Regions from separate parts of the Pseudonocardia yunnanensis genome, predicted to be linked through region 1. Evidence: riboswitches for the same ligand, from Rfam matches in the RefSeq annotation. Region 1 holds a riboswitch; the other holds the start of a gene.
What was found. A riboswitch is a leader RNA that binds a small molecule or an ion and turns the genes downstream of it on or off. The one in region 1 is predicted to bind thiamine pyrophosphate.

Region 1 (4,408 bases):
TGGGCGGCGGGTGCGGCGCTGCTCACAGCGGTCGTCATCGCCGTGGTCCGGCTGGCCGGTGGCAAGCAGCCGCGGGCCGTGCTGTTCGGCCTGCTCGGAGTGGCGGTGGCGGCGCTCGTGGCGCTCTACACCGGCCGGGCGATCGACTTCTTCCTCGTCCAGATCGTGTCCAACGCGGCGAGCGCGCTCGCCTGGGCGGTGTCGATCGTGATCAGGTGGCCGCTGCTCGGTGTGGTCGTGGGCACTCTGCTCGGCCAGCGCACCCGCTGGCGGCGTGACCCCGACCTGCTACGGGGCTACCAGCGGGCCAGCTGGCTGTGGGTCGGCCAGTACCTGGTGCGCCTGGCTGTTTTCCTGCCGTTGTACGTGGCCGACGCCGTCGTGCCCCTGGGCATCGCGCGAGCGGTGCTCACCTGGCCGCTCGTGGCGCTGTGCGTGGCGCTGTCCTGGCCGGTGCTCCGTTCGGCCCTGCCGGAGGGCCACCGTGGTCTGCGCCATCCGGCCGAAGGAGATGCCGGCTCCCGCTCGGCAACGTGAACGATCTCACCCGACGTTGATCGTCTGGAGCGATCCGGAACCATCGTGCGTTGAAGATCCGGTACCCCGACCGCCCGAAGACGTGATCGTCCACAGGAGCCATGCAGCAGTTCCCCAGCGCCCCACGTCCTGACCAATCCCGCAACGGCGGGCGCCACAGCCCTGCTCCACGGATACCGGCGCCGCGCGCTCCCGGGAACCAGCCGCCCCAGAACCGGATCCCCTCGCCCCGGTCCCCGCAGCCCGGACCTTCCCGGATCGTCCCGACCACCGCTACGACGGCGGACCAGCAGACGGCGGTGCAGACGCAGCCGAATGCCACCGCCGTCGGGCTGACGATCAACAAGGTGATCGCCGGGGCTGGTGCAGCCGCGACGAGCGCTGTTCTCGGGTCGTTCTTCGGTGCGGAGGGCACGGTGGCAGGCGCCGCGCTGGGGTCGGTCGCCAGCACCGTGGCGACCGCGGTCTACCAGCAGTCGCTCGACCGCACGCGCGATCGGTTGGTGGCGCGGGTCCGGGTGCCCCGGCGGGGTTCCGAGAACGCCCCCGCTGGTGCGGCTGTCCCCGGCCCGGCCCTGGCGGCGGAGCTGGCCGCCGAGGTCACCATGCCGATGCCGCGCATCTCGCCGGAAGGGGCGACCACGAAACTGCGCGTCGAGCCCGCCGTGCCGCCGGCGCGGATCTCACGGCGCCGTTTCGTGCTGTGGTCGGCGGCGACCGTGCTGATCTTCGCGCTGAGCATGCTCGCCGTCACCGGTGTCGAGTGGGCCAAGGGCTCCACCCTCACCTCGGGGGAGTCCGGGACGTCCGTCGGGCGGGTGTTCGAGGGCAGGCACGAGAGCCCGAGCAAGCACGACGAGACGGTCGAGCCGTCCACGAGGTCGGAGCCGTCGAGGTCGTCCGAGCCCACCACCACCGAGCCGAGCACCAGCGACAGCACCAGGTCGACGGGCACCCCGGAGAGTGGCGCAAACCCGTCGACGGCCCAGGACTCCGGCGGAAATCCCACCTCCCGCGCCGATGTTCCGACCCAGGGTTCGGGCGCGACCGGCGGTACCGGGAACGGCGGCTCGAGCAACGACCGGTCGGACAGCAACGGCTCCGGCAGCGACGGTTCCCGGAGTGGCGGCTCCGGAAGCGGCGGTTCCGGCGGGAGTGGTTCCGACAGTGGTGGCGCAGGCAATGCCGCCGGGCGCGCTGTGCCGACGCCGCTCGTCCCGGTGCCGGGGGCTCAGGGGCAGGCTCAGGTGCAGTGAGCCCCGGCCGCCCGACGTGGGACGGTCAGGCGCGGACCCGGGCGGCGAGGGCCGCCGCGGCTGCCCGAGGGTCCTCGGCCTGCGTGATCGCCCGCACCACGACGATCCGGTCGGCGCCGGCGGCCAGCACCTCGTCGAGCCGGTCGTGGTCGATGCCACCGATGGCGAACCACGGCCGCGACGGCGACCGGCCGGCAACGGTGCGCACGAGGTCGAGACCGGGTGCCGGGCGTCCCGGCTTTGTCGGCGTGGGCCAGCAGGGGCCGACGCAGAAGTAGTCCACGCCCGCCTCCTCCGCGGCCGCCGCGGTCTCCTCTGCGCTGTGCGACGAGCGTCCGACGACAACCTCGTCACCCACGATCTTGCGTGCCCACTCGACGGGAAGGTCGTCCTGTCCGAGATGCAGCACGTCGGCGCCGGCGGCGAGCGCCACGTCGGCCCGGTCGTTCACCGCGAGCAGCGCCCCGTGCCGGGCGCACGCCGCGGCGAGCACCTCCAGCGCGGCAAGTTCCTCCCGAGCCTCCAGGGCGCCGTCCGCGCCCTTGTCACGTAGCTGCACGATGTCGACGCCGCCGGCGAGCGCGGCGTCGGCGAACTCCGCGAGGTCGCCGGTGCGCCGCCGCGCGTCGGTGCAGAGGTAGAGGCGGGCGTCGGCCAGTCGCGCGCGCAGCGCGTCTCCGTCGAATCCGGGCATGGGTACCGACCCTACGCGGCTGCGTACCCGGCGCGTACTGTGAAGCGAAGGTGACGCACGGGAGCCCGGTTCACGGGCTGAGAGGGGATCTGGAGATCCCGACCGTCGAACCTGATCCGGGTCATGCCGGCGCAGGGAGCGGGGAGATGACGAACTCACGGTTGGCATTCATCGGTGCAGGTGTGATCGGCCTGTCCTGCGCATGGCGCGCTGCGTCGGCGGGGCTGCGGGTCACCGTGGTCGATCCTGCGCCCGCGTCCGGGGCGTCCTGGGTGGCAGGCGGCATGCTCGCGCCGGTCACCGAGGCCTGGCCCGGCGAAGAGGATCTGCTGGAGCTCGGCGTGGAGTCCGTGCGGCGCTGGCCGGGCTTCGCCGAGGAGCTCGGTGCGGCGGCCGGCCAGTCGGCCGGACTGCGCACCGAGGGCACCGTGGTGGTGGCCACGGGGTCGGGCGACCGCGCCGAGCTGGACACGTTGGCGGGCTACCTCGCCCGGCTCGGCCGCGCGGTCGAGCGCCTGTCCGGCCGGGAGCTGCGCCGCCTGGAGCCCGCGCTGGGGCCTGACGTCCGCGGTGGCCTGTCCGTGCCCGGCGATCTGGCGGTCGACAACCGCATGCTGCTCGCCGCGCTGCGGACGGCCGCCGAGCGGGCCGGGGCGACCTTCGTGGAGAGCACCGCGCGCGCCGTCCTCGACGACGGGACGCGCGTCACCGGCGTGCGGACCGACGCCGGCGACCTGGAATCCGACGTCGTCATCGTCTGCGCGGGCGCCCACTCCGGCGCGTTGCACCCGGTCCTCGACGGCCTGGTGCGCCCGGTCAAGGGCGAGATCCTGCGGCTGGCACACCGCACCGGGGCGTTCCCGCCCCCGAGCCGCACCGTGCGGGCCCTCGTGGACGGACGCCCCGTCTACGCCGTGCCGCGGGACGGGGGCGGTCTCGTCATCGGCGCCACCCAGGCCGAGACCGGCTTCGACACCGAGGTCACGGTCGGCGGCGTCCGTGACCTGCTGCGCGACGCCGAGCGCGTGCTCCCCGGCATCGCCGAGTACGCGCTGGTCGAGAGCGCCGCCGGGCTGCGCCCCGGCAGCCCCGACAACCTGCCGCTGGTTGGCGCGCTCGGCCCGGAGGGACTGCTCGTCGCCACCGGCCACCACCGCAACGGGATGCTGCTTGCACCGGTCACTGCCGATGCCGTGCTGCAGCTGCTGCACGGCCGTCCCGTGCCTGATGCGATGCGCCCCGCCGATCCGGCGCGCGTCAACGGCGCCGCGCCCAGCGCAGGCCGAGGCCATCGGTACCCCGAGGAGGTTGCACGTGCACGTGTGGATCAACGGTGAACAGCGCGAGCTCGGCACGGGCGCGAGCGTGCTCGACGCCCTCGCGTCGCTGGGCGCGCCGAGCACCGGCGTGGCGGTGGCGGTGAACGGCGAGGTCGTCCCGAGGGCCGACTGGGCAGCCACGCCGCTCGCCGAGGGCGCTCGGATCGAGGTGCTGACGGCGGTGCAGGGAGGATGACGATGATCGGAGACTCAGTGACGAGCTCGTCCGTCGAGAACGAGGTCCTGGTGATCGGCGGGCGGAAGATCTCCTCCCGGCTGATCATGGGCACCGGTGGCGCCTCGAACCTGGAGATCCTGGAGCGGGCGCTCATCGCGTCCGGCACCGCGTTGACCACCGTGGCGATGCGGCGGATCGACGCGGCCACCGGCACGGGGGTGCTCGACCTGCTGCGCCGCCTCGACATCGAGGTGCTGCCCAACACCGCGGGGTGCCGCACCGCCGCGGAGGCCGTGCTGACCGCCCGGCTGGCGCGCGAGGCGCTCGAGACCGACCTCGTGAAGCTCGAGGTCGTGGCCGACGAGCGCACCCTGCTGCCCGACCCGATCGAGCTGCTGGACGCCGCCGAGCAGCTCGTCGACGA
Region 2 (4,408 bases), on a different contig from region 1:
GTTCCTCCTCGATCGCCGCGAATTGCGGAGAGGTGATCAGCCCGATCTCGCGCGGCCGGGGCAGGTCGACGCTCACCTCGCGCCGCACGTGCGTGGGCCGCGGCCCGAGCACCAGCACACGGTCGGAGAGGAACACCGCCTCCCGGATGTCGTGGGTGATCAGCAGCACCGTCCAGCCGAATCGCGTGCGCACGTCGTCGAGCCAGGTCTGCATGTCGGTGCGGGTGAGCGAATCCAGCGCACCGAACGGCTCGTCGAGCAGCAGCACCGCGCGGTCCTGCACCACCGTGCGCAGCAAGGCGGCCCGCTGGCGCATCCCGCCGGACAGCTCGTACGGGTGGGCCGACTCGAACCCGGACAGGCCGAACTCGGCGAAGAGCGGCCGGGCCCGCTCCCGGGCGGCCCGCCGGGACATCCCGGCCACCTCCAGACCCAGCGTCGTGTTGTCCAGGACGGTCCGCCACGGGAAGAGCAGATCCTGCTGGGGCATGTACGCGAAGGGGTCGACGCGGCCGGTGGCGTCTTCGCCGTCGACGAGGACCCGGCCGGAGTCGGGCCGTTCCAGGCCCGCGATCACGTTGAACAGCGTGGACTTGCCGCAGCCGCTCGGCCCGATCACGGAAACGAACTCACCGGGCGCCACGTCGAAGGTCACCCCGCCGAGCACCGGGAGCCCCGGGTAGGCCTTCCGGAGATCGTCGAGCACCAGCTTGGTCTCGTGGCCGCCCTCAGGCATGACGACGCTCCTTCCCGTGCCACGGGATCACCAGCCGTTGCACGACGTAGGTGAGGACGAACAGCGCGATGGACAGCAGCGCCGTCACCACCACCGCCGCGAGCACGAGATCCGTGCGGAAGGAGTTCTTCTGCAGGCTCATGAAGATCCCGAGCCCGGCCGTCGCACCGACGTACTCGGCGAAGATCGCTCCGGTCACGGCGTAGGTGATGCCGATCCGCAGCGCCGTGAAGAACGACGGCATCGCCCCGGGCAGGCGCACGTAGCGGAACTGCTTCCAGCGCGACGCGCCCATGCTGCGCAGCAGGTTGGTGGCCTGCCGGTCGGTGGCGGCAAACCCCTCGATCAGCCCGACGGCGATCGGGAAGAACGTCACGAGTGCGATCACCAGCACCTTCGGCAGCAGGCCGAACCCGAACCAGATGATCAGCAGCGGCGCGATCGCGATGATCGGCAGCGTCTGGGACGCCACCAGGAGCGGGGTGAGCGCGCGTCGCAACCACGGGGAGAAGTCCACGGCGATCGCCAGAGCCCAGCCCACCGCCAGCGACACCCCGAACCCGACCGCCGTGACCTGCAGCGTCGGCAGCGTGTTCTCCCACAGCTGCTCGCGGAACGCCCAGCCCTGCGTGGCGACGCGCAGCGGCGAGGGCAGCACCTGTGGCCTGACGCCTGCGGCCGTGACGTACCACTGCCAGGCGATGAGCCCGAGCGCGACGAGGACGAGCGACGGTACGACGGCCGAGGCCGTGCGCCGTCCGCCCGTGCGTGGTGCGCTCATGGCTTCGCCAGGTACTGGTTGGTGAACCAGGTCGAGAAGTCCGGCCGCTGGGTGACCGGCTTCCCGTCCGGCCCGGTGAGCACGCCGGAGTCGAACACCCACCCCGAGAAGCCCGACCACTCGTCCAGCGTCTGCTCACCCACCTTGCCGGACGCGTCACGGAGAAACTGGTCGGCGAGCATCTGCTGGCTGCGCATGACGAGCTCCGGCTCGGTGAACACGCCCGGGTTGGCGTCCATCAACAGTTGGGCGGCCTTGGCCGGGTCGTCCGCGCCGAGCTGGTAGCCGCGCTGCGCCGCCTGCACGAACTTCGCGGCCAGGTCGGGGTGGGCATGCAGCCAGGGGCTGTTGCCGATCAGCAGCACGTTGTAGGCGTCGGGGAAGCCGTAGTCGGTGTAGGCGAAGGTCTTGAGCGGCTGGCCGTGCAGCTCTGCCTCGATGCCCTCCCAGGCCATGAACGGCTCGGTGAAGTCGACCTGCCCGGCGTAGAGCGCCTCGTACGCGGAGGTGCCGAGGACCACCGTCGTGAAGTCGCCCTTGCCCCCGGCGTCGCGGATGACGGCCTGCATCTTGGGCTCCTCCCCCGGCCCGCCGAACCCGCCGTAGGTCTTGCCGTCGAGATCCTTCGGGGAGGTGATGTCGGCCCGGTCGGCCTTCACCGCGATCCGCGTGGCCCAGTGCTGCAGCACCGCCATCACGGAGGTGATGTCCGCGCCTGCCGCCTTCGAGAAGGTGAACGAGTCCTGGAAGCTGATGCCGAAGTCCGCTGCTCCCGACGAGACGAGCGTGTCGGGCGAGGTGTTGTTGTACGGGAGGAACTGCACGTCCAGCCCGGCGTCGCGGAACCAGCCCTCCTGCTGCGCCACGTAGAGACCGGTGTGGTTGGTGTTGGGTGTCCAGTCCAGAGCGACCCGGATCGTCTGCTCGCCACCGGTCCCGCCCGCTCCCCCGGCGCCGCCTGCGCACCCGGCCAGCACGAGCAGGAGCACGGCTGCCAGGACGACGGAGATCCGTTGCGAACGTACGCCGATCACGAGGTTCCTCCCTACGCCGGAATTAACCGGGTCAGGTTCGAACGGTCGGCGGCCGGTCCTGCCGCCCTCTCAGCCTCGGATCGTGGGCTCCCGCGGGTCTCCGGGATGATACGCGGCGCCGAAGATTCACGCATACGACGCCCATCCCGGGTGGTTCGTCCGGCCAGGTTCTCGGTTGTGGCATCGACCCCACCCCGGGCCCGATCTCTGCCGGTACGTTCGTCCTCAGGTCGGCCACCGCGCATCGGCACGGCGGAGGGGCGCCGCAACTGATCAGCGTCGTCATGCGCCCGACCGCCGCGACCGTGGCGCCGGGCCGCCGAGTCGTGTCGGCCCGGACGACTCTCGCTTCATCGAGTCGTGATCGACCACACCACACTCTGATCTTCACGAGGAGACCTACATGCAGTCAGGTGACCGGCGAATGATGTGGCACGGCATGTTCCTCTTTCTCATCGGGCTGGTGACCGGCCTTCTCGAGCGCCGTTTCAAGAACATGCGAATGGGAGTGTCCGCGCATCTGGAGGGCGTGATGAACGGCACCTTCCTGATCGCGCTCGGCGCTGTCTGGGGCTACGTCAAACTGCCGCGGCGGGCAGACCAGGCGGCCCGAGCGTCAGCTCTCTACGGCACGTACGGCAACTGGTTGTTCACCACCCTCGGCGCGGCGCTCGGCACCGCCGCCGCGAATCCGATCTCGTCGGCGGGCCACACCGGAAAGCCGTGGCAGGAGAAACTCGTCGGGGCCGGATTCCTGAGCATCGCCATCTCGATCATCGTTTCCGCGGTGCTGACCCTGTTCGGGCTCGGCCGGAAGGCGCCCACTGCGGAGAAGTCCGGCGGGGAACAGGATTCGACGCCGGCCCGTCGAGTGGCGTGAACCTGGCCGTTGGATCGCGGACCGCGCCGCCGCTCAGACCGCTACGAGGACCGGTTCGAAGGCCAGTTCGGCAGCGCCGACCAGCTTCGCGTCACGGCCGAGGGGGCTCGTCTCGATCCGCGTGCCTCCCACCGCGCGGCTCACGAGGCTGCGCTCGTGCACCATCGTCCGGACCTTCGCGACCACGGCCGGGGGCAGCGCCGTGAACAGGTCACCGAGCACCACCAGCTCGGGCGCCATCATGTTCACCACCGTGATCAGCCCCGTGGCGAGCCATGTCGCGAAGTCGTCGAGCCTGCCGGGCTGCTCGGCGCCCTCGAGTGACCGGAGCTCCGCCACCACCACGCCGCGGGGGGCGTCCTCGGGGAGCCCGAGCGCCCGGCACAGCGCCGCCTCCCCCACCTCCGTCTCCCAGCAACCGCGGGACCCGCAGTAGCAGGGCCGCCCGCCGGGCCGGACGACGAGGTGCCCGATCTCGCCGACATAGCCGCGGGTGCCGCGCAGGGGACGGCCCGCGGAGATCACGCCGCCGCCCACCCCCTTGTCGGCGGAGATGTAGACCAGGTCGTCGACGTCACGTGCGTCCCCACGGACGTGCTCGGCGAGGGCCCCGAGCTCGGCGTCGTTCGCCACCTGCACGGGGACCTTCAGCACCGCGCCGAGCCTGCGGCCCAGTGCGACGTCACGCCAGCCGAGGTTGGGCGCCTCGTGCACGAAACCGTCGTCACTGCGGACCACACCCGGCACCGACACCCCCACCCCCTGGGCCGTGACGGCCAGCTCCTCGGAGAGCAGCTGAGCCGACTCGGCGACGTGGGTGATCACCTCGCCCGGCGTGCGGGTGCGGTGGTGCAGGTTCCAGCTGTGGCGCCCGAGCATCTGTCCGCCGATGCCGACCATCGACATCGACACCTGCTCCACCCGCACGTCCACGGCCAGCACCACGGCGGCCTCCGGCTCGGGGAGCACCATCAGCG

Region 2: another riboswitch for thiamine pyrophosphate. It lies ahead of ABD743_RS21840 (ABC transporter substrate-binding protein); the one in region 1 lies ahead of thiO (glycine oxidase ThiO).

What each region holds. Positions count from the first base shown of each region.
Region 1 is NZ_BAAAUS010000052.1:34,630-39,037, reverse strand. Features, by position in the region: gene ABD743_RS38120 (DUF3159 domain-containing protein) at 1-537, shown strand, start outside; gene ABD743_RS38115 (hypothetical protein) at 837-1,793, shown strand; gene thiE (thiamine phosphate synthase) at 1,819-2,487, opposite strand; TPP riboswitch at 2,535-2,642, shown strand; gene thiO (glycine oxidase ThiO) at 2,634-3,824, shown strand; gene thiS (sulfur carrier protein ThiS) at 3,802-4,002, shown strand; gene thiG (thiazole synthase) at 4,005-4,408, shown strand, end outside.
Region 2 is NZ_BAAAUS010000024.1:54,644-59,051, forward strand. Features, by position in the region: gene ABD743_RS21830 (ABC transporter ATP-binding protein) at 1-736, opposite strand, end outside; gene ABD743_RS21835 (ABC transporter permease) at 729-1,517, opposite strand; gene ABD743_RS21840 (ABC transporter substrate-binding protein) at 1,514-2,551, opposite strand; TPP riboswitch at 2,543-2,655, opposite strand; gene ABD743_RS21845 (styrene oxide isomerase) at 2,955-3,431, shown strand; gene ABD743_RS21850 (ROK family protein) at 3,465-4,408, opposite strand, start outside.